Regions from separate parts of the Pradoshia sp. genome, predicted to be linked through region 3. Evidence: riboswitches for the same ligand, from Rfam matches in the RefSeq annotation. Region 3 holds a riboswitch; each other region holds the start of a gene.

Region 1 (6,067 bases), on a different contig from region 3:
AGGATTCTCGGATAAAATGGGTCTTAAATTAAGAATGTTAGTAGAAAACCAATTAAGTGAAGAATACTTCTCAGGAATTAATATATGTGATGAAAGAGATACACATTCCAGAGGGCTGGATGGAGTTTGTTTACGAACCAACTTACCCCATTTTTTTATTTATTATTGGAGATTCCATACACACTTTAAAAGTGTGAAAGGGGAATTCCCCTTCACATTTTTAATAAAATACCGGTAAATATTCGGTCTACGTATAAGACTGAGTTATTAACTGATTGATAAGAATCATATCCAATAGCTGATTAGTTCGTGATAATCGAACACCCCAAAAGGTAGATTTTGATTCTGACTTTTAGGGTGCCTCTTACAATCTTTATTAAAATAGCTTAGTCCCCTTTTATCCCGCTGACGGAAACAGCGGTACATGGTTTCAGCTCCATTTCATTTGTTCTGATGGAATGGAATCCAGTCCTTTTCATGAGTGACGAAATCTCGAGGGAGAGCTTGGCAGCGTGTTTGATGGTGGCATCCTTTTGCCGGGGCTGGACGGTGATGGTGAGGCTTCCTCCAGTTGTCAAAAGGGCATGCAAACGGCTAAGGGAGGTTTCTTTTTCCTCCCACATAGGGAAACTGTTAACGCTGTATATACGGTTATATTGATTCTCTAATGGTACATCTAAAGCTGTTCCAAGCGTGATGGTGAGACGCCCGCTTTTCAGGGAGTCTTCATTTCGCTCTTTGGCCAAGTCTATCATTGCCTGTGATGGATCAAAGCCATCAAGACGGCATTTCGGGAAGGAAGAGAGAAGCATATGCAGCCCCTCACCTGGGCCAAATCCAATCTCGAGTACTTTATCTCCATTTACCAATCCGAGCTCCTTGAAGGTCCAATCATATAATACGCCATTTTCAACTGCCATGACCTTGCCTGCTGCTTTTCCAATCAATCCCTTTGGTTCTTTAAATTGCTTTGAAACGAAATCCTTCATACATCATTCACCTCATTCCCTTATTACCCAAATATGGGTGAGGGGTAACTTTCTGAGAATAATTTTCTAAATAAATTGAAATTACTGAAAATTTGTAGTAAATTTAATAAACAATCCAATATTTTCTTATCTAGAGAGGCGGAGGGACTGGCCCTGCGAAACCTCAGCAACCTGGACAAACAGTGTCCAAGGTGCTAAATCCAGCAAGCTTAGCTTGAAAGATGAGTGCCGTACATAACTGGGGCCTTCATTTTTGAAAGGCTCTTTCTTTATAATCGGACATCCATCTGCATACTCAAGGGGAGGGGAAAAGATGCGTTTACTAGAGAGACTTAAGGGGGAAATCCTTGTTGGAGATGGAGCGAGCGGTACATTGCTCTATTCCTTTGGGATAGATACATGCTATGAGGAATTAAATCTCACCAATCCAGAACGGATTGCCGAATTACATAAGGAATATATAGGAGCAGGTGCCGATCTGATTCAGACAAATACATTTGGAGCTAACTTTCACAAGCTGAAGCGCTACGGACTTGAAGGTGAGGTTGAGCGGATAAACAGGGAGGGAGTCAGGCTTGCCAAGGAAGCGGCAGCAGGCCGGGTTTATGTCCTTGGTACGATAGGCGGGCTACGCAGCGTACGGAAATCCGAGCTAAGCTTGACGGAGATTGGGACCTATTTCAAGGAGCAGCTGGATGCGCTTCTTCTAGAAGAGCCGGACGGTCTAATCCTGGAAACCTATTATGACCTAGAGGAATTATTATATGTCCTTGAGATAGCAAGAAAGCAAACGAATTTACCGATTGTCGCCAATATTTCCTTGCATGAAGTCGGCCTGCTTCAAAATGGCATGCAGGTGAAGGATGCCTTTGACCTGATCAAAGGAAAAGGAGCCGATATCATTGGGTTAAATTGCCGCATGGGGCCCTACCATATGATTCGTTCATTCGAGGAGGTGCCATTAAGAGAAGATGCCTTCTACTCTGCCTATCCTAATGCGAGTCTGCCCGACTTTACGGATGGCCGTTATGTTTACTCGACTGATGCAGATTATTTTGTCAGCGCAGCGAAACAGCTCGTGGAACAGGGTGTGCGGTTAATTGGCGGCTGCTGCGGGACAACGCCCGCCCATGTACGGGCCATTAAAAAGGGGATTCTTGGTCTTGTGCCTTTGACAGAAAAGAAGGAGGTCATCAGCCGAAAATCCCATGTCTACACCTATGATTTTCGACAGCCGGATAAAGAGACGATTTTAGGGAAGGTGAAGAAAGGGCCTGCTATTCTCGTAGAATTGGATCCGCCGAAAACGCTTGGAGTGGAAGAGTTCATGAAGGGGAGTCGATATTTGCACGAGATGGGGGCTGATGCCATTACGCTAGCGGATAACTCTCTGGCCTCCCCTCGCATATCAAACGTCGCGATTGCTTCCTTGCTGAAGGCTGAGCTGAAGAAGAATCCACTTGTCCATTTGACGTGCCGCGACCACAACCTCATCGGCTTGCAATCTCATTTAATGGGGATGCACACAATAGGGCTTAATGAGGTCCTAATTGTAACGGGAGATCCCTCGAAAATCGGTGATTTTCCAGGTGCAACCTCTGTCTATGACTTGTCTTCCATTGACTTGATTTCATTAGTCAAACAGTTCAATGCGGGTATTTCCTATTCGGGGAAATCGCTGGGCGGACAGACGAATTTCGAGGTGGCTGCGGCTTTCAATCCAAATGTAAAATATGTGGATAAGGCTGTTGTGAGAATGGAGAAGAAAATCCAGGCGGGAGCGGATTATTTCCTCACGCAGCCGGTATTTTCCGTCGAGAAAATTCGGGAAGTTTATGAAGCGACCAGGCATATTAAAGCCCCGATCTTTATTGGGATCATGCCGCTGACGAGTTACCGGAATGCCTCGTTCCTGCATAATGAGGTGCCGGGAATTACCTTGCCGGAGCCTGTGCTGCGTGCAATGGAAAAGGCAGGAACAGATGCGGAGGCATCGATGAGGGAAAGTCTCGCCATTTCTAAGGAGCTTTTGGATGCGGCGGCAGAATATTTTAACGGACATTATATTATTACACCTTTTATGAGATATGAATTAAGCGGAGAACTTGTGGCATACGCCAGCACGAAGAAATCAGTCATAAGCGGGGATGTGTTTGAACAATGAATTCACATAAATTAAGAGATTTACTGAATGAGAGAATTGTCATCCTTGATGGGGCAATGGGAACGATGATCCAGGCACTTAATCTGACGGAAGCGGATTTTGGAGGGGAGGAATATGATGGGTGCAATGAATATTTGTCCATCACAAGACCGGATGCAATTCGAACCATCCATGAGCAGTATTTGCTTGCGGGAGCTGACATTATCGAGACGAATACATTCGGTGCGACACCGATTGTCCTAGATGAATATGGATTAAGCCATCTTGCCTATGAGTTGAATGTGAAATCAGCCCAGCTTGCGAGAGAGGCTGTCGATGGTCTCGGAACAGAAGACGGGACGCGCTTTGTGGCCGGCTCAATGGGACCGACAACCAAGACCTTATCCGTAACCGGAGGAACGACATTTGAGACGCTCGTCGAATCCTATGAAACCCAGGTGAGGGGCTTAATTGACGGCGGAGTTGATCTGCTCCTCCTTGAGACCAGCCAGGATATGCTGAATGTAAAGGCTGCGTATATCGGAATGCAGAATGCCTTCGTCTCAAAAGGGAGAGAGCTTCCGCTGATTCTATCAGGGACGATTGAGCCAATGGGAACAACACTTGCCGGACAAACGATCGATTCATTTTATATATCGTCCGCCCATATGAATCCATTGGCGATTGGGCTTAATTGTGCAACAGGTCCAGAATTCATGGCCGAGCATCTGCGCAGTTTATCCGAGCTGACGCCAAGTGCTGTCAGCTGTTATCCAAATGCAGGGCTGCCAGATGAGAACGGTCAGTACAATGAAACGCCGCAATCCTTATCTAAGAAAATCAAGCAATTCGCGGAAAAAGGATGGATCAATCTTGTCGGCGGATGCTGCGGAACGACCCCAGATCATATTCGGGCTATTGCCGAAGCAGTCAAAGGGATTGAGCCCCGCAGAGCACCGGAGCCTCAAATGAAGCATATGCTCTCAGGAATTGAAGCGCTGACCTATGACGATTCCATGCGCCCATTATTTGTTGGAGAACGGACCAATGTTATTGGATCACGTAAATTCAAGCGGCTTATTAAAGAAAGGGCCTTTGAAGAGGCTGCCGAAATTGCCCGCGCACAGGTGAAAAAGGGAGCGCATGTCATTGATGTCTGTCTGGCTGACCCTGACAGCGATGAGGTAGAGGATATGGAGCAATTCATGAAGGTTGTCGCCAATAAAGTGAAGGTTCCCTTTGTGATTGATTCAACAGATGAAGCCGTCATTGAACGAGCACTTCGCTATTCCCAAGGGAAGGCCATCATCAACTCCATCAATCTTGAGGACGGGGAAGAGCGATTTGAGAGTATCATTCCGCTGGCGAAACAATATGGCGCAGCCCTTGTCGTCGGAACGATTGATGAGAAGGGGATGGGGGTAAGTGCTGCACGAAAGCTTGAGGTTGCCCGTCGTTCCTATGAGTTATTGACGAAGAAATATGGAATTCATCCGGAGGATATTATCTTTGATCCACTCGTCTTCCCAGTTGGAACGGGAGATGAGCAATATCGAAATGGAGCTGCCGAAACAGTTGAAGGATTAGCTGCCATCAAGAAGGAGTTCCCAGGTACACTCACCATCCTCGGAATCAGCAACGTTTCTTTTGGGCTTCCTTCTGAAGGAAGGGAAGTGTTGAATGCCGTCTATTTGTATCACTGCACGAAGGCTGGGCTTGACTATGCCATCGTCAATACAGAGAATCTGCAAAGGTTTGCCCTCATACCTGAGGAGGAAATCAAGCTTTCAGAAGGCTTGCTATTTCATAATTCTGATGAAACGCTCTCGAAATTCGTGGAATTTTACCGTACGAAGAAACCGGTGGAAAAAGAGCAGAAGGAAAAGCTGCCGCTTCTTGAGCGCCTTCCTGAATATATCATTGAAGGAACGAAGGAGGGACTGAAGGAGGATATTGATGAAGCTCTCACAGAAGGAATGGCCCCTCTTGATATTATCAATGGGCCGCTAATGGCGGGGATGGCCAAGGTTGGCGAGTTGTTCAATGATAATCAGCTCATCGTTGCTGAGGTACTTCAAAGTGCAGAAGCAATGAAAGCAGCTGTCTCCCAGCTTGAACCGCTGATGACAACGTCCGGTGATAAGACTGTTAAGGGCAAAATGGTGCTCGCAACCGTGAAGGGGGATGTTCATGATATTGGGAAGAACCTCGTTGACATCATCTTAAGCAATAATGGATACGAAGTCGTGGACCTGGGCATCAAGGTTACCCCTCAAACCCTTATCGAGGCGGTACGAAAGGAACATCCAACCATCATCGGTTTATCCGGTCTGCTTGTGAAATCAGCCCAGCAAATGGTCATAACGGCACAAGACTTGAAGGAGGCTGGAATCAATACGCCAATCATTGTCGGCGGCGCAGCCTTAACGAGGAGATTTACCACAAATAAGATTGCTCCAGAATATACTGGACCCGTCGTATATGCGAAGGATGCCATGAAAGGCCTTGATCTTGTAAACCAGCTGCATGACCAAGAAACACAAGCAGATTTCCTCAAGGAAATACTAGGAGAGAAACGAAAAACGAAAGAACCTGAGGCGGTTAAGGTAGCAGCCATTGAGAGTGCTGAAACACCTCTTAAGACGGTGCAGGACCAGTTAAGTCCGCCAGTACCAGAGGACTTAGAACGCCATATCCTGCGAGACTATCCGCTGAAGCAAGTATATCCATATATCAATAAGCAAATGCTTTTTGGACACCATTTCGGCTTAAAAGGCAATATTGATAAGCTGATTGCTGAGGAAGACCCAAAAGTGATGAACCTGCTATCCATTGTCAATGAAATTGTTGAACAAGACTTGATTAAGCTGCATGCTGCCTATCGGTTCTACCCTGCGGCAAGTAAAGGCAATGAACTGAAAATCTACTCAGACGA
Region 2 (6,235 bases), on a different contig from region 3:
TCCTTGATCCGCATGTCCTCTGCGTTAAACTCCTTATAGACGGTGCCATGGTTTAATACGACTACTTTATCAATTAAGTGTTCTATATCATTGATTTCATGAGTTGTGATGATGACGCCTCGGTCTTCAATTAAATGACTCGTGAATACATTGGCAATTTGTTCTCGGCTGAAGATATCAATTCCGGAGAACGGTTCATCCATGAGGACATAGTCTGTATCCTGAGCAAGACCTAATAGGAGATTAACCTTGGCTGTATTTCCTTTTGAAAGGGTGGAAATACGGTGTTCCTCGTTTAACTTAAAGAATTGAAGCAATTCATCAGCACGGTCTTGGTTCCAGCTTTCATAGAAATCAGTCATGAAATCCATTGCCTGTTTTATCGTAAAGCCTGGAAGCATGGTTAATGCATCCGGAATGAAAGTTAATTTCTCATAGGTGCTTTTCTTTCGGTGTTCTCCATCAATGAGGATTTCGCCGCCATTGACGGGTGTAAGTCCAAGGATGGCTTTCATGATGGTCGTCTTTCCGACGCCGTTAATACCGATCAGGCAGGTGATTTCACCTTTATTCGCCGTGAAGCTTACATCGTCCAATACACGTTTCCTGCCGAACTTTTTTGTTACGTTCTTTACCTGCAGCATAGTTCTCCTCCTTATTTCTCTTCGGTAAGATAATTCTTTTTCACAATATCAACCAATTCGTCAACTGGTACTTGAATGGGCTTGACGGCTAGGATGAAGGCATCGACTGCCTCTTGAATCAATTCCTCGCGGACGCCGTTTAAGATCTTTTCATCTGTCGTAACACGGCTTGGGAAATTGCGCTCTGTATAAATCAATCCTTGTTCCTCCATTTCCTTATAGGCTTTTTGTGCGGTATTCGGGTTGATTTTCAATAAACCGGCCAGTTCACGGCGAGATGGGATTTCCTGTCCTCCTGCCAATTCTCCAGTCGCAATTCGTTCCTTGAAGTAACGGACAACCTGTAAGTAAACGGGATCGCGGTTATTAATGAGGAATGACATCCATTCACCTCCTAATTCTTGGTGTGTGTACTATATGGTTCATACACTCCTTAAGGTGTACTATACTGGTAATACACCATAGATGTCAATAACTTCTATGAAAATAATGCTTATTTTTTAATTGAAAGAGGGAAAAAGTAGGATGACACCGGTATAGACACTAAGCCAAGGAGATGGTGCATATGCAGAATACAGGGCTTGTTTTGGAGGGGGGCGGAATGCGAGGAGCTTTCACTGCGGGTGTCCTGAGGTATTTGATGGAGGAGGATATCTATATCCCGTATACCATTGGAGTTTCAGCAGGGGCATGTAATGGCAGCTCCTATATTGCCCGCCAAATGAATCGGAATCATCAGGTGATCATTGAATACAGTCGACATCCTGAATACATCTCCTTTAAGCGCTTTTTGCGAAATAGGGAATTGTTTGGAATGGATTTAATTTTTGACAAAATGCCAAATGAGCTAATTCCTTTTGATATGGAAACATTCTGCAGCTCAAAGGAAGGCTTTGTCGTTGGAACGACCGATTGTGAGACTGGCGAAGCTGTTTATTTTGATAAACAATCATATAGTAAGGATATGCTTACCATACTAAGGGCTTCCAGCTCCTTGCCGTTGTTTGCACCGGAGGTATCCTTTAATGGACGATATCTCCTTGATGGGGGTGTGACCGATCCTATTCCCATTAAGAAATCGGTGAAAGACGGAAACACGAAAAACATTGTTGTATTAACGAAGAATAAAGGATATAGAGAGGCACCATCAAATTGGAATTGGCTTGCCTCAAGGAAATATGGGAAATATGCGGGACTTTTGAAAGCAATGAAAAACCATCATATCGTCTATAATGACACGATAAAGTATCTTAAGGAGGAAGAGGAGAAGGGGAACGTTGTTATTATCCAGCCAATACGGAGGCTTGATGTTTCCACCATCGGACGGAATCCGCAAAAGCTTGAGAATCTGTATGAGGAAGGCTACCGGGAAGCAAAGAAAGCATATGGAAAATTGAAGGAGTTATTATGAGATAAAAAGGGGGAGGAATAGACCCATCTATTCCCACCCCTTTTTTAGGCAATAATCAGACGACTAGCTCTGACTGCAAATAATGCCAAATCAAATTGGCCGTATGTTCAATGGAACTGATATGTGTGCGCTCAAACGCATGAGAGGCGTCAATCCCCGGTCCGATTAATCCATGAACGATATCATACCCGGCCCGGATGGCAGCGGAGGCATCAGATCCATAAAAAGGATATATATCAACACGGTAATCAATATCATGCTCCTGGGCTAATTTGACAAGATGCTGGCGCAGGCCATAATGATAAGGACCGCTTGAATCCTTCGCGCAGATGGATACACTATACTCGTCCGTTGTTTGGCCGTCTCCAATTGCGCCCATATCCACAGCTAAATACTCAACAGTTTCGTCCGGAATATTAGAGTTTCCGCCATAGCCGATTTCTTCATTATTGGAAATAAGGAAATGGGTAGTGTATGGAAGGGCGATGTTTTGTTCCTTCAGTTGTTTTATCAAGTAGAGTAGGATGCCGACACTCGCTTTGTCATCCAGATGCCTTGACTTTAAGAAGCCGTCCCCAGCAAGCTCTGCCCGAGGCTCAAATGAGACAAAATCACCGACCTCAATACCGAGTGCTTGCGTATCTGATTTTGATTTGGTGACCGCATCAATCCGAACTTCCATATGGTCATCGTCGCGTTTCACTTCACCCATTTTCTGATAAACGTGGACAGAGGTTTGGTTTAGTAAAATCGTTCCTGTGTACACATTACCGTCTGCTGTATGAATCTTGCAGTATTCTCCCTCACAGGCATTCCAGCGAAAGCCGCCGATCATCGTCAGCTTTAAACGCCCGCTTGGTTTGATTTCCTTGACCATTGCTCCCAAAGTATCCACATGGGCTGTCAGGAAGCGGTGTTTAGAATCATCTTGGCCTTTAATTGTCGCAAGCAAGGCCCCTTTATTCGTCCGTTTGTTTCCAATTCCGCATGTATTCAGAAAGTTCTCTGTATAACGAATGGCCTCTTCCGTATAGCCAGTCGGGCTTGGAATGGAAACCAAATCTTTTATGTAGCCGTATATCTCTTGACCGTCTGCTTTCATTTGTAGACACTCCTCTTATTAGTGAATAGCTCTATTATATACCTCCGTGGAAAAAGGGTACAATAGATGAGAAATTTCTTGCCTTTTTTAGGATATCCATGTAAATTATAGTTAAATGAATATTCGAACAAATCTTATCGCGAGAGACGGAGGGACGGGCCCGATGATGTCTCAGCAACCGCCGATGCATTCGGAAAGGTGCTAAATCCTGCAAGGCATATGCATATTTATGTGCCTCGAGAGATAAGAAGGAGAGTAAAGCTCGATAAGTCTTCTTCTTGGAAGGCTTTTTTATTTTTATTTGGGAGGGGCAGAACAATGACCGCATGGAAGATTGAAACAGTATTAGCCCAAATCGGCAATCGAAGTGAAACACAAACAGGTACGGTGAACACGCCCGTTTATTTCTCGACCGCATACAGGCATGAGGGGATTGGACAATCAACAGGCTATGACTATACCAGGACAGGAAATCCGACCCGAGAGGTTTTGGAAAAGGCCATCGCGGCCCTTGAAGGCGGTGAGCAAGGCTTTGCCTATAGTTCTGGCATGGCAGCCATCCATGCTTTGCTCACATTATTCGAACCGGGTGATGAGATCCTTGTTTCAGCTGATTTATATGGTGGTACATATCGTTTATTCGAAAAAACCTGGAAGAAATACGGCATCACTTTTGTTCAATGCCAGTCCTATAGAGATTTTGCTGAATCCATTTCAAGTCAGACAAAAGCCTTTTTTATTGAAACACCGACAAACCCTTTAATGCAGGAAATCGATATCCGGGCAATTGCTGATTTAAGTCAAGAGAATAACCTCCTTTTGATTGTTGATAATACCTTTTACACACCAATCTTGCAGCGTCCGCTTGAACTCGGTGCTGATATTGTTGTTCACAGTGCGACAAAATATATTGCCGGTCATAATGATGTTCTTGCTGGCCTCATTGTCGCAAAGGGAGAGGATGTCTGCCAAAAGCTTGATGAATATCAAAATGCAACAGGGGCCATCCTTTCGCCATTTGATTCCTGGCTTGTCATGAGAGGAATGAAGACATTGAGCCTCCGCATGAAGCAGCATGAGGAGAACGCTGGGAAAATCGCGGCTTTCTTACAGGAGCGGGAGGAGGTCATCGATGTCCTCTATCCGGGAAAAGGCGGCATGATTTCGTTTAGGCTTCAATCTGAGAAATGGGTCAATCACTTCCTGAAAAGCCTTGGTGTCATCACCTTCGCTGAGAGTCTTGGAGGGGTTGAAAGCCTTATGACCTACCCGGCTACACAAACGCATGCCGATATCCCGGAGGAGGTCCGCATAGCAGGTGGTGTTTGTAACCGGCTGCTCCGCTTCTCCGTTGGTATCGAACATGCTGATGATTTAATTGCCGACCTGAAGAACGCCTTTGAAGCGGTTAGCAGCAAACAAGTGCAAGCATAATATCCGTTCAGCCAGTCCATTTTGCAGGGCTGGCTTTTCTTATGGAGTAATGATGGTGATTTTAGGAAAATGTAAGAGATAAGCAGCTTAAAGCTGGCAAGAAGGAAAAAACGGGTGAAGAAGCGGAAATCTTCTGTCTTAAATGGTAGAATAGCTGTAAAATTATTTGTAAAGACATCTCGCATGATTTTTTGTTATGCTGATGACAGTCCAACCATAAATTCAGAGGAGTGATTCGGTTGAAGGCGCTGATTAATATCGATTATACATACGACTTTGTGGCAGATGAGGGAAGATTGACCTGCGGTGAGCCAGGGCAGCGAATTGAGGATTATATTGTTTCATTGACAGAAGAATTCATTAAACGGAAGGATTATGTCGTATTTGCCATTGATGTGCATGAAGAGAATGATCCTTACCACCCGGAAACGAAATTGTTCCCGCCCCATAATATCCGTTTCACTGCTGGCAGAGATTTATTTGGAAATCTGCAAAATGTGTATAATAGGAACAAGGACGAAGACCATGTCCTTTGGATTGACAAGACGCGTTATTCTGCTTTCGCCGGCACGGACCTTGATATCAAGCTTCGTGAGCGGGGAATCACCGAGCTTCATTTAGTCGGGGTTTGTACAGATATTTGTGTCCTCCATACAGCGGTGGATGCTTACAATAAAGGCTACAAGATTATCGTCCATAAAGATGGAGTGGCAAGCTTCAATGAGGCCGGCCATCAATGGGCTCTTGGCCATTTTGAACAAACACTTGGAGCAGATGTTTTATAAATTAAGGAGGAAGCTTGATGAAACACTATCAAGATGACAGCTTTGCGTTACATACAGATCTATACCAAATTAATATGATGGAAACATACTTCCGGGATGGCATCCATAACAGAAAAGCCGTCTTTGACGTTTACTTTAGACGTAACCCATTTGGGAACGGCTATGCCGTTTTTGCAGGACTTGAGCGTGTCATTACGTATATTAAAGAGCTGCGTTTTACAGACACTGATATTGAATATTTACGTAATGAAGTAGGTTATGCTGATGACTTCCTGTCCTACCTTAAGGAACTAAAATTTACAGGAACAATTAGAAGCATGAAGGAAGGGGAGCTCGTATTTGAGAATGAGCCTCTTATGCGTATTGAAGCCCCGCTAGCTCAGGCACAGCTTGTTGAGACGGCTATCCTCAATGTCGTCAACTACCAGACATTGATTGCAACAAAGGCCTCAAGGCTCACCATGGTAGCCGATGGCGATCCATTATTTGAGTTTGGGACAAGAAGAGCTCAGGAAACCGAAGCGGCCATTTGGGGGACACGCGCGGCCTTTATCGGCGGATTCCAAGCGACAAGCAATGTCCGCGCAGGTAAATTATTCGGCATACCAGTCGTAGGAACGCATGCCCATGCCCTTGTCCAAACCTATCGTGACGAATACACAGCCTTCAAGAAATACGCGGAATCCCATTATGACTGCACCTTCCTCGTCGACACCTATGACACATTACGCTCAGGTGTACCGACAGCCATCAAGGTTGCCAAGGAAATGGGTGACAAGATTAAATTCAAAGCCATCCGCCTAGACAGCGGCGACTTAGCTTACCTATCTAAAAAAGCAAGAATCATGCTGGATGAAGC
Region 3 (6,235 bases):
TTCGTTGTAACGGATTGGGAGCTGATGCCTGTTGCCTTCTCGATAGCAAGCTCAAGCTCTTCGATTAAATCCTCCACATTCTCAATCCCGATGGAAAGACGAACGAGATCATCAGTCACCCCGGATGCCTTCAAATCTTCTCCCCTTAATTGCTGGTGAGTCGTGCTTGCGGGATGAATAATCAAGCTCTTCGCATCTCCGACATTCGCGACATGTGACCACAGGCCGATTGTATCAATCAATGTCTTTCCGGCAGCCCTTCCGCCCTTGATGCCGAAAACAGCTACAGCACCCGCTCCTTTTGGCAAATATTTATTGGCGAGCTCATAATCAGGATGGTCTGGATCACCTGGATACAGAACCCAGCTTACAGCTGGATGCTGCTTTAAGTATTCAATGATCTCCTCAGTATTGGCAATATGCTCCTTCATCCTGACATGCAGGGTTTCAAGACCAAGAATAAATTGAAATGCATTGTATGGACTTAAGGCTGGACCCAAATCCCTTAATAGCTGGACTCTCGCTTTAATAATATAGGCAGCTGCCCCAATGGCCTCGCTGTAAATGATGTCATGATAGCTTGAATCAGGCTCCGTAAACCCTGGGAATTTCGGAGAATTCCAGTCAAACTTTCCTGCATCCACAATAATGCCCCCTAAGGTTGTTCCATTCCCAAGCAGCCATTTCGTTGCAGAGTGAACAACAATATCTGCTCCATGCTCAATTGGCCGGCATAAATACGGGGTCGCAAATGTATTGTCAACAATAAGCGGAATACCAGCCTCATGGGCAATCTCTGCCACCTTTTCAATATCCAGTACACTCAAGCTTGGATTACCGATTGTTTCTCCAAAGACAGCCTTCGTCTTCGGCGTGATAGCCTGTCTGAAATTCTCCGGATCACTTGGGTCGACAAACTTCACCTCTATTCCATATTTAGGGAGTGTTGTCGCAAATAAATTATATGTACCCCCGTAGAGTGTAGAAGCTGCCACAATTTCATCGCCTGCACCCGCAATATTCAAAATGGACAATGTGACGGCTGCTTGACCGCTCGCAACAGCAAGCGCACCAATTCCACCCTCAAGCTCTGCAACCCTTTCCTCAAGGACACTCGATGTCGGATTGTGAATCCGGGTATAAATATAGCCAGGCTCTGATAACCCGAATAAATTGGCCGCATGGTCTGTATCCTTAAATAAATAAGCATTGGATTGATAGATAGGCACGGCCCTTGCTCCAGATAATGCATCTTCCTGCAGCCCTCCATGAATTCCTACTGTTTCAAAGCGATACTTCTTCTTTTCTCCCATCCTTCGACACTCCTTTTCATCTTTTGTGATTTCCCGGAAAATAAAAAACCTCTTCACTTAGGAGAAGAGGGTAGATTCGATTCATCTCGCCTTATCTCCCGGAATATGATTCCGCAGGATTTAGCACCGTGCATCACATTTAGTGATACCGGTTGCCGGGCTTCAACGGGCCAGTCCCTCCGCCACTCTCGATAAGTTATTCAGTTTAGTTGATTAAAACTATAGCATAGGAAAAAAAAGGAGTCAATTGATAATTCTGAATTTTTAATTATTAATACCCACAAAAAAACAGACTGTTTACTCGAAATAACAGATCTGTTTTCTTACACTCTATAAATCACGCAATCGTGCAATAAGATACGGAACCGACTGGAAGGCATATATTTTATCAACCACCAGCTCTCCTTCCAGGAGAATTAAGCATGGCACACTCTCAATTTGATATTGTTCCGCAAGCTCCTTAGCATAATTTAAGTTCACTCTTTCGATTTCGACATTGCACACTAGCTCTTCAGCCACATCAAGCATCTTTCCTGCGACTTGGCATGTACCGCATAAGGGGGTATACGCATAGATAGCTTTCTTCATGAATCTTCTTCGATCCTCTCTATCTTTTATTGATTGAACGATTTCACAAGAATATCGGCTTCTGTTAGAACCTCTGCAATATGACGGGCAGGGGCATCCTCGACCTCTCGATACACTCGATCTATATATAAATGCTCCGCATTCGGGAGCTCTCTTCTTAATTGACGTCTTAATTTCTCTCCAGATTCATCGGCATCCACCAGTATATATACATCCTTATCCTCAAGAGATTCCACTAATTCATCCAGCTTCTCAAGCCCTATTGTTCCATTCGTGCAAATGATTTCTATATCCTCAGCCAAAACGGCCAATACCTTCTTTCGGTCGCGATTGCCTTCTACAATGATGACCTTGTCCGTCATTTCATCACCTTTTCCGAGCTATTATAAGCCTTCCTTCTATTATACGTATCATACCCCATGCAAGGTAAATGTAACAAACCAACTCTTTGCATAAAGCTTTTCTCGGTTCTCTAACAATCAAAAGCATGTTATTAGTATGCAGATTATGTAGTTCTAAGAAGGCAAGCCGCATTCAAAGGACAAATAGATAGGCATTAAAAAAAGGAAGGACATCTCCTTCCCTTTCTCATATCCTTTAAGAATTAGTCTTCATTAATGGCTTCTTCATATTGTTCAGCGCTGAGTAAATCCTCTAATTCACTGCTGTTAGATGGTTCAACAATAATCATCCATGCTTTTTCATATGGAGATTCGTTGACATATTCAGGGCTGTCACTCAGCTCCTCATTAATGGCAACAACCTTTCCGCTGATTGGCGCATAGAGCTCAGAGACCGTTTTAACAGATTCTACGCTTCCGAATGGTTCGTCTTTTGTGATTTCATCATCCACTTCAGGAAGTTCAACAAAGACGATGTCACCAAGCTCCGCTTGGGCGAAATCAGTGATTCCAATACGCACTGTTCCATCTTCCTGCTTAACCCACTCATGCTCTTTTGTGTATTTCAAATCCTTCAGTATGCTCATTTTGCTCTACCCCCATATTATGTAGTCTTTCATCATCTCTATCATGACATCAAACGATTTTTTTGACAATTAATTCATGCCCATACAGACTCAAAATTTTCTTCCTTAAAGCCGATGGTTGCCTTTTCCCCGTCATACGCAATCGGACGCTTGATTAACATTCCGTCAGAGACCAATAAGGAGAGCATCTCATCCTCAGACATTCCCTTCAGTTTGTCCTTTAACCCTAATTCACGATATTTCATTCCACTTGTATTGAAGAGCTTCGTCAAAGGTAAACCGCTTTTTTCATATATCGCTTTAAGCTCTTCTTTTGTCGGCGGGGTTTCAGCGATATGGATGGCTTCATAGGCTGCGCCATGATCATCCAGCCATTTTTTCGCTTTCCTGCATGTCCCGCATTTTGGGTACCAATAAAACGTCATCATATTTATCTTCACCTCATTTGAAGCATATCATATCCGCACGAAAAAAGCCCAGCACATGCCGGGCTTCATAACATCTACTTTTCATTAAAGAACAAAGCGCTCTGCTTCAACGATTTTTTCTGCTGCTTCGCGTTTAAGCGCAATCACGTTTACTGGAGTAAAACGAGTGAATTTGCGAAGGGCAGATGTCATCATGCGAAGAGTATCACCTGTTTCTGTGCCAACAAGGGTTTCCTTCGCATGCTTCTCAATTTCTCCAAATGCTTCCTGGCAGAAGATTTGTGTGTAAAGAAGCTTCTGTTTGTTCTTCTCTAGACCAGTTGCACGAATGGCCTTTTCGGTACGAAGGACAACAGATTCCATAGCATAGATGTAAGAAGCAATATCTGCAATATTCACAAGGATTTCTTGCTCCTTCTCAAGCTCTGTACCGAATTTTTGAGCAGCCAGGCCGGCAATCATGATCCCGATTTTCTTCGCGTTTTTCACTAGCAGCTTTTCTTGATCAAGCGGCTCTTCTCCTGCTTCTTCCGGCATCATCATCATAAGGCCTTCAGAAATCTCTTGGGCTTTTTGAAGCAATGGCAGTTCGCCTTTAAGCGCTTTTTTCAAGAAGGTACCTGGTACAAGCAAACGGTTGATTTCGTTTGTTCCTTCGAAAATACGGTTAATACGAGAGTCACGATAAATTCTTTCGATCTCATATTCAGCCATAAAGCCATATCCGCCGTGAATTTGTACGCCTTCATCGACAACATAATCTAATACTTCAGAGGCAAAGAATTTATTGAGAGAGCACTCGATGGCATACTCGGCAATGGATTGTGCAACTGCTTTGCCATCTTTTACTTCTTCATCGCTCAAGCGGCTCATTCTTTCTTCAAATAAACCAACTGTTCTATAAACAGAGCTTTCAGAAGCATAGATTTTGGATGCCATTGTCGCAAGCTTCTCTCTAGTCAGATTGAAGGAGGAAATTGGTGTTTTGAACTGCTGACGCTGATTTGCATAGCTTGATGCAAGCTCAAGAGCGCGTTTGGAGGCACCTACTGCACCTACACCCAACTTGTAACGTCCGATATTTAAGATATTAAAGGCGATGACATGTCCTCGTCCAACTTCGCCTAGAAGATTTTCAACTGGAACCTCAGCATCTTCCAAAATCAATGTACGTGTTGAAGAGCTCTTGATTCCCATTTTCTTTTCTTCTGCTCCTGTAGAAACGCCTGGATATTCTCTTTCGACGATGAAAGCAGAGAATTTGTCGCCGTCGATTTTCGCATAAACAACGAATACATCTGCGAATCCAGCATTCGTGATCCACTGTTTTTCTCCGTTAAGGATGTAATGAGTACCCGCTTCATTCAATTTAGCTGTTGTTTTCGCACCAAGTGCGTCAGATCCTGAGCTCGGCTCAGTTAGTGCATAGGCAGCCAATTTTTCACCTGTCGCAAGAAGCGGCAAGTATTTTTGTTTTTGTTCTTCATTACCGAACAAGACAATTGGAAGGGAACCAATTCCAACGTGAGCGCCATGAGTAATGGAGAACCCTCCTGCAGGAGCCATTTTCTCTGTAATTAGCGCAGAACTAATCTTATCTAGACCAAGGCCGCCGTACTCTTCTGGTACGTCAGCTCCTAGTAATCCAAGCTCTCCAGCTTGCTTCAATAGTTTGACAGAACGGTCAAATTCATGCTCCTCCAAGTATTCGACTTGTGGAATGACTTCATTGACCAAATAGTCTTGAGTTGTTTTCGCAATCATTTTATGCTCATCTGAGTAATCTTCCGGTGTGAACATTTTCTCTGCATCGATATCTTCAATTAAGAATGCTCCGCCTTTTAACACTTCTTCTGTTTGGTTAGCCATTTTCTTCGTTCCTCCTTAATGTTTGGCTCCGGCAAAAAGGTACTGACCTCTTCTGCCGGAGTGAATTCTATTCATCTATTAAGCCAGTAATTCGAATACGCCTGCAGCACCCATTCCGCCGCCGATACACATGGTCACGACACCGAATTGCTCATTGCGGCGCTTCATTTCATGCAGAAGGCTGAGTGTCAATTTCGTTCCAGAGCAGCCCAACGGATGCCCAAGCGCAATGGCTCCGCCGTTAACATTGACCTTTTCTTCATCCAAGCCTAGATGACGGATAACCTGAATGGATTGAGAAGCAAACGCCTCATTTAATTCAAACAAACCGATATCAGACAGGCTTAATCCAGCGAGTTTAAGTGCCTTTGGAATAGCCTCAACTGGACCAATTCCCATAATCTCTGGCGGTACACCTGCAACCGCGAAGGAATGGAATTTCAAAAGCGGTTTTAATCCTTCAGCAATAGCCTTTTCCTTATCCATTAACAAAACAGCAGCAGCACCGTCACTCGTTTGAGAAGCATTCCCTGCAGTGACCGTACCGGTGACGGAGAAAGCTGGGCGCAGTTTGCCAAGTACTTCTGCCGTTGTTCCTGGTCGAACACCTTCATCAGTATCGAATTGGATTTGCTTTTCAATCAATTTATTATCTGCCCCAACCTGACGAAGGGTTACGTCAACCGGAACGATTTCATCCTTGAATTTTCCTTCAGCGATTGCTTTAGCCGCTCTCTCATGGCTTCGTACAGCAAACGCATCCTGATCCTCACGGGAGATATTGAATTTCTTTGCTACTTCCTCAGCTGTGTGGCCCATACCCATATAATATTCAGGAGCCGTTTCAGCCAATGTGGCATTAGGGCGGACGACATGACCCATCATCGGGACCATGCTCATCGATTCCACCCCGCCGGCCAGCACCGTATCAGAATGGCCGAGCATAATGCGCTCCGCTCCGTAGGCAATCGATTGAAGGCCAGAGGAACAATAGCGGTTGATGGTGATAGCTGGCACATTGTATGGAAGCCCAGCCAATGCTCCAATGT

Evidence for each region. A riboswitch is a leader RNA that binds a small molecule or an ion and turns the genes downstream of it on or off. The one in region 3 is predicted to bind S-adenosylmethionine.
Region 1: it holds a riboswitch for S-adenosylmethionine, as region 3 does, so the genes downstream of both, ACI35L_RS14175 (bifunctional homocysteine S-methyltransferase/methylenetetrahydrofolate reductase) here and ACI35L_RS08115 (O-acetylhomoserine aminocarboxypropyltransferase/cysteine synthase family protein) in region 3, are expected to answer to the same signal.
Region 2: it holds a riboswitch for S-adenosylmethionine, as region 3 does, so the genes downstream of both, ACI35L_RS11380 (methionine biosynthesis PLP-dependent protein) here and ACI35L_RS08115 (O-acetylhomoserine aminocarboxypropyltransferase/cysteine synthase family protein) in region 3, are expected to answer to the same signal.

What each region holds. Positions count from the first base shown of each region.
Region 1 covers NZ_JBJEFJ010000159.1:94-6,160, forward strand. The annotation lists gene ACI35L_RS14170 (class I SAM-dependent methyltransferase) at 387-989, opposite strand; SAM riboswitch class I at 1,113-1,217, shown strand; gene ACI35L_RS14175 (bifunctional homocysteine S-methyltransferase/methylenetetrahydrofolate reductase) at 1,303-3,153, shown strand; partial or broken gene metH (methionine synthase) at 3,150-6,067, shown strand, end outside.
Region 2 covers NZ_JBJEFJ010000126.1:635-6,869, reverse strand. The annotation lists gene ACI35L_RS11400 (ABC transporter ATP-binding protein) at 1-644, opposite strand, end outside; gene ACI35L_RS11395 (GntR family transcriptional regulator) at 656-1,027, opposite strand; gene ACI35L_RS11390 (patatin-like phospholipase family protein) at 1,210-2,055, shown strand; gene ACI35L_RS11385 (M42 family metallopeptidase) at 2,111-3,157, opposite strand; SAM riboswitch class I at 3,289-3,407, shown strand; gene ACI35L_RS11380 (methionine biosynthesis PLP-dependent protein) at 3,476-4,591, shown strand; gene ACI35L_RS11375 (cysteine hydrolase family protein) at 4,825-5,376, shown strand; partial or broken gene ACI35L_RS11370 (nicotinate phosphoribosyltransferase) at 5,394-6,235, shown strand, end outside.
Region 3 covers NZ_JBJEFJ010000086.1:35,423-41,657, reverse strand. The annotation lists gene ACI35L_RS08115 (O-acetylhomoserine aminocarboxypropyltransferase/cysteine synthase family protein) at 1-1,313, opposite strand, end outside; SAM riboswitch class I at 1,402-1,511, opposite strand; gene ACI35L_RS08110 (thioredoxin family protein) at 1,644-1,901, opposite strand; gene ACI35L_RS08105 (toprim domain-containing protein) at 1,928-2,263, opposite strand; gene gcvH (glycine cleavage system protein GcvH) at 2,506-2,889, opposite strand; gene ACI35L_RS08095 (arsenate reductase family protein) at 2,964-3,317, opposite strand; gene ACI35L_RS08090 (acyl-CoA dehydrogenase family protein) at 3,402-5,186, opposite strand; gene ACI35L_RS08085 (acetyl-CoA C-acetyltransferase) at 5,265-6,235, opposite strand, start outside.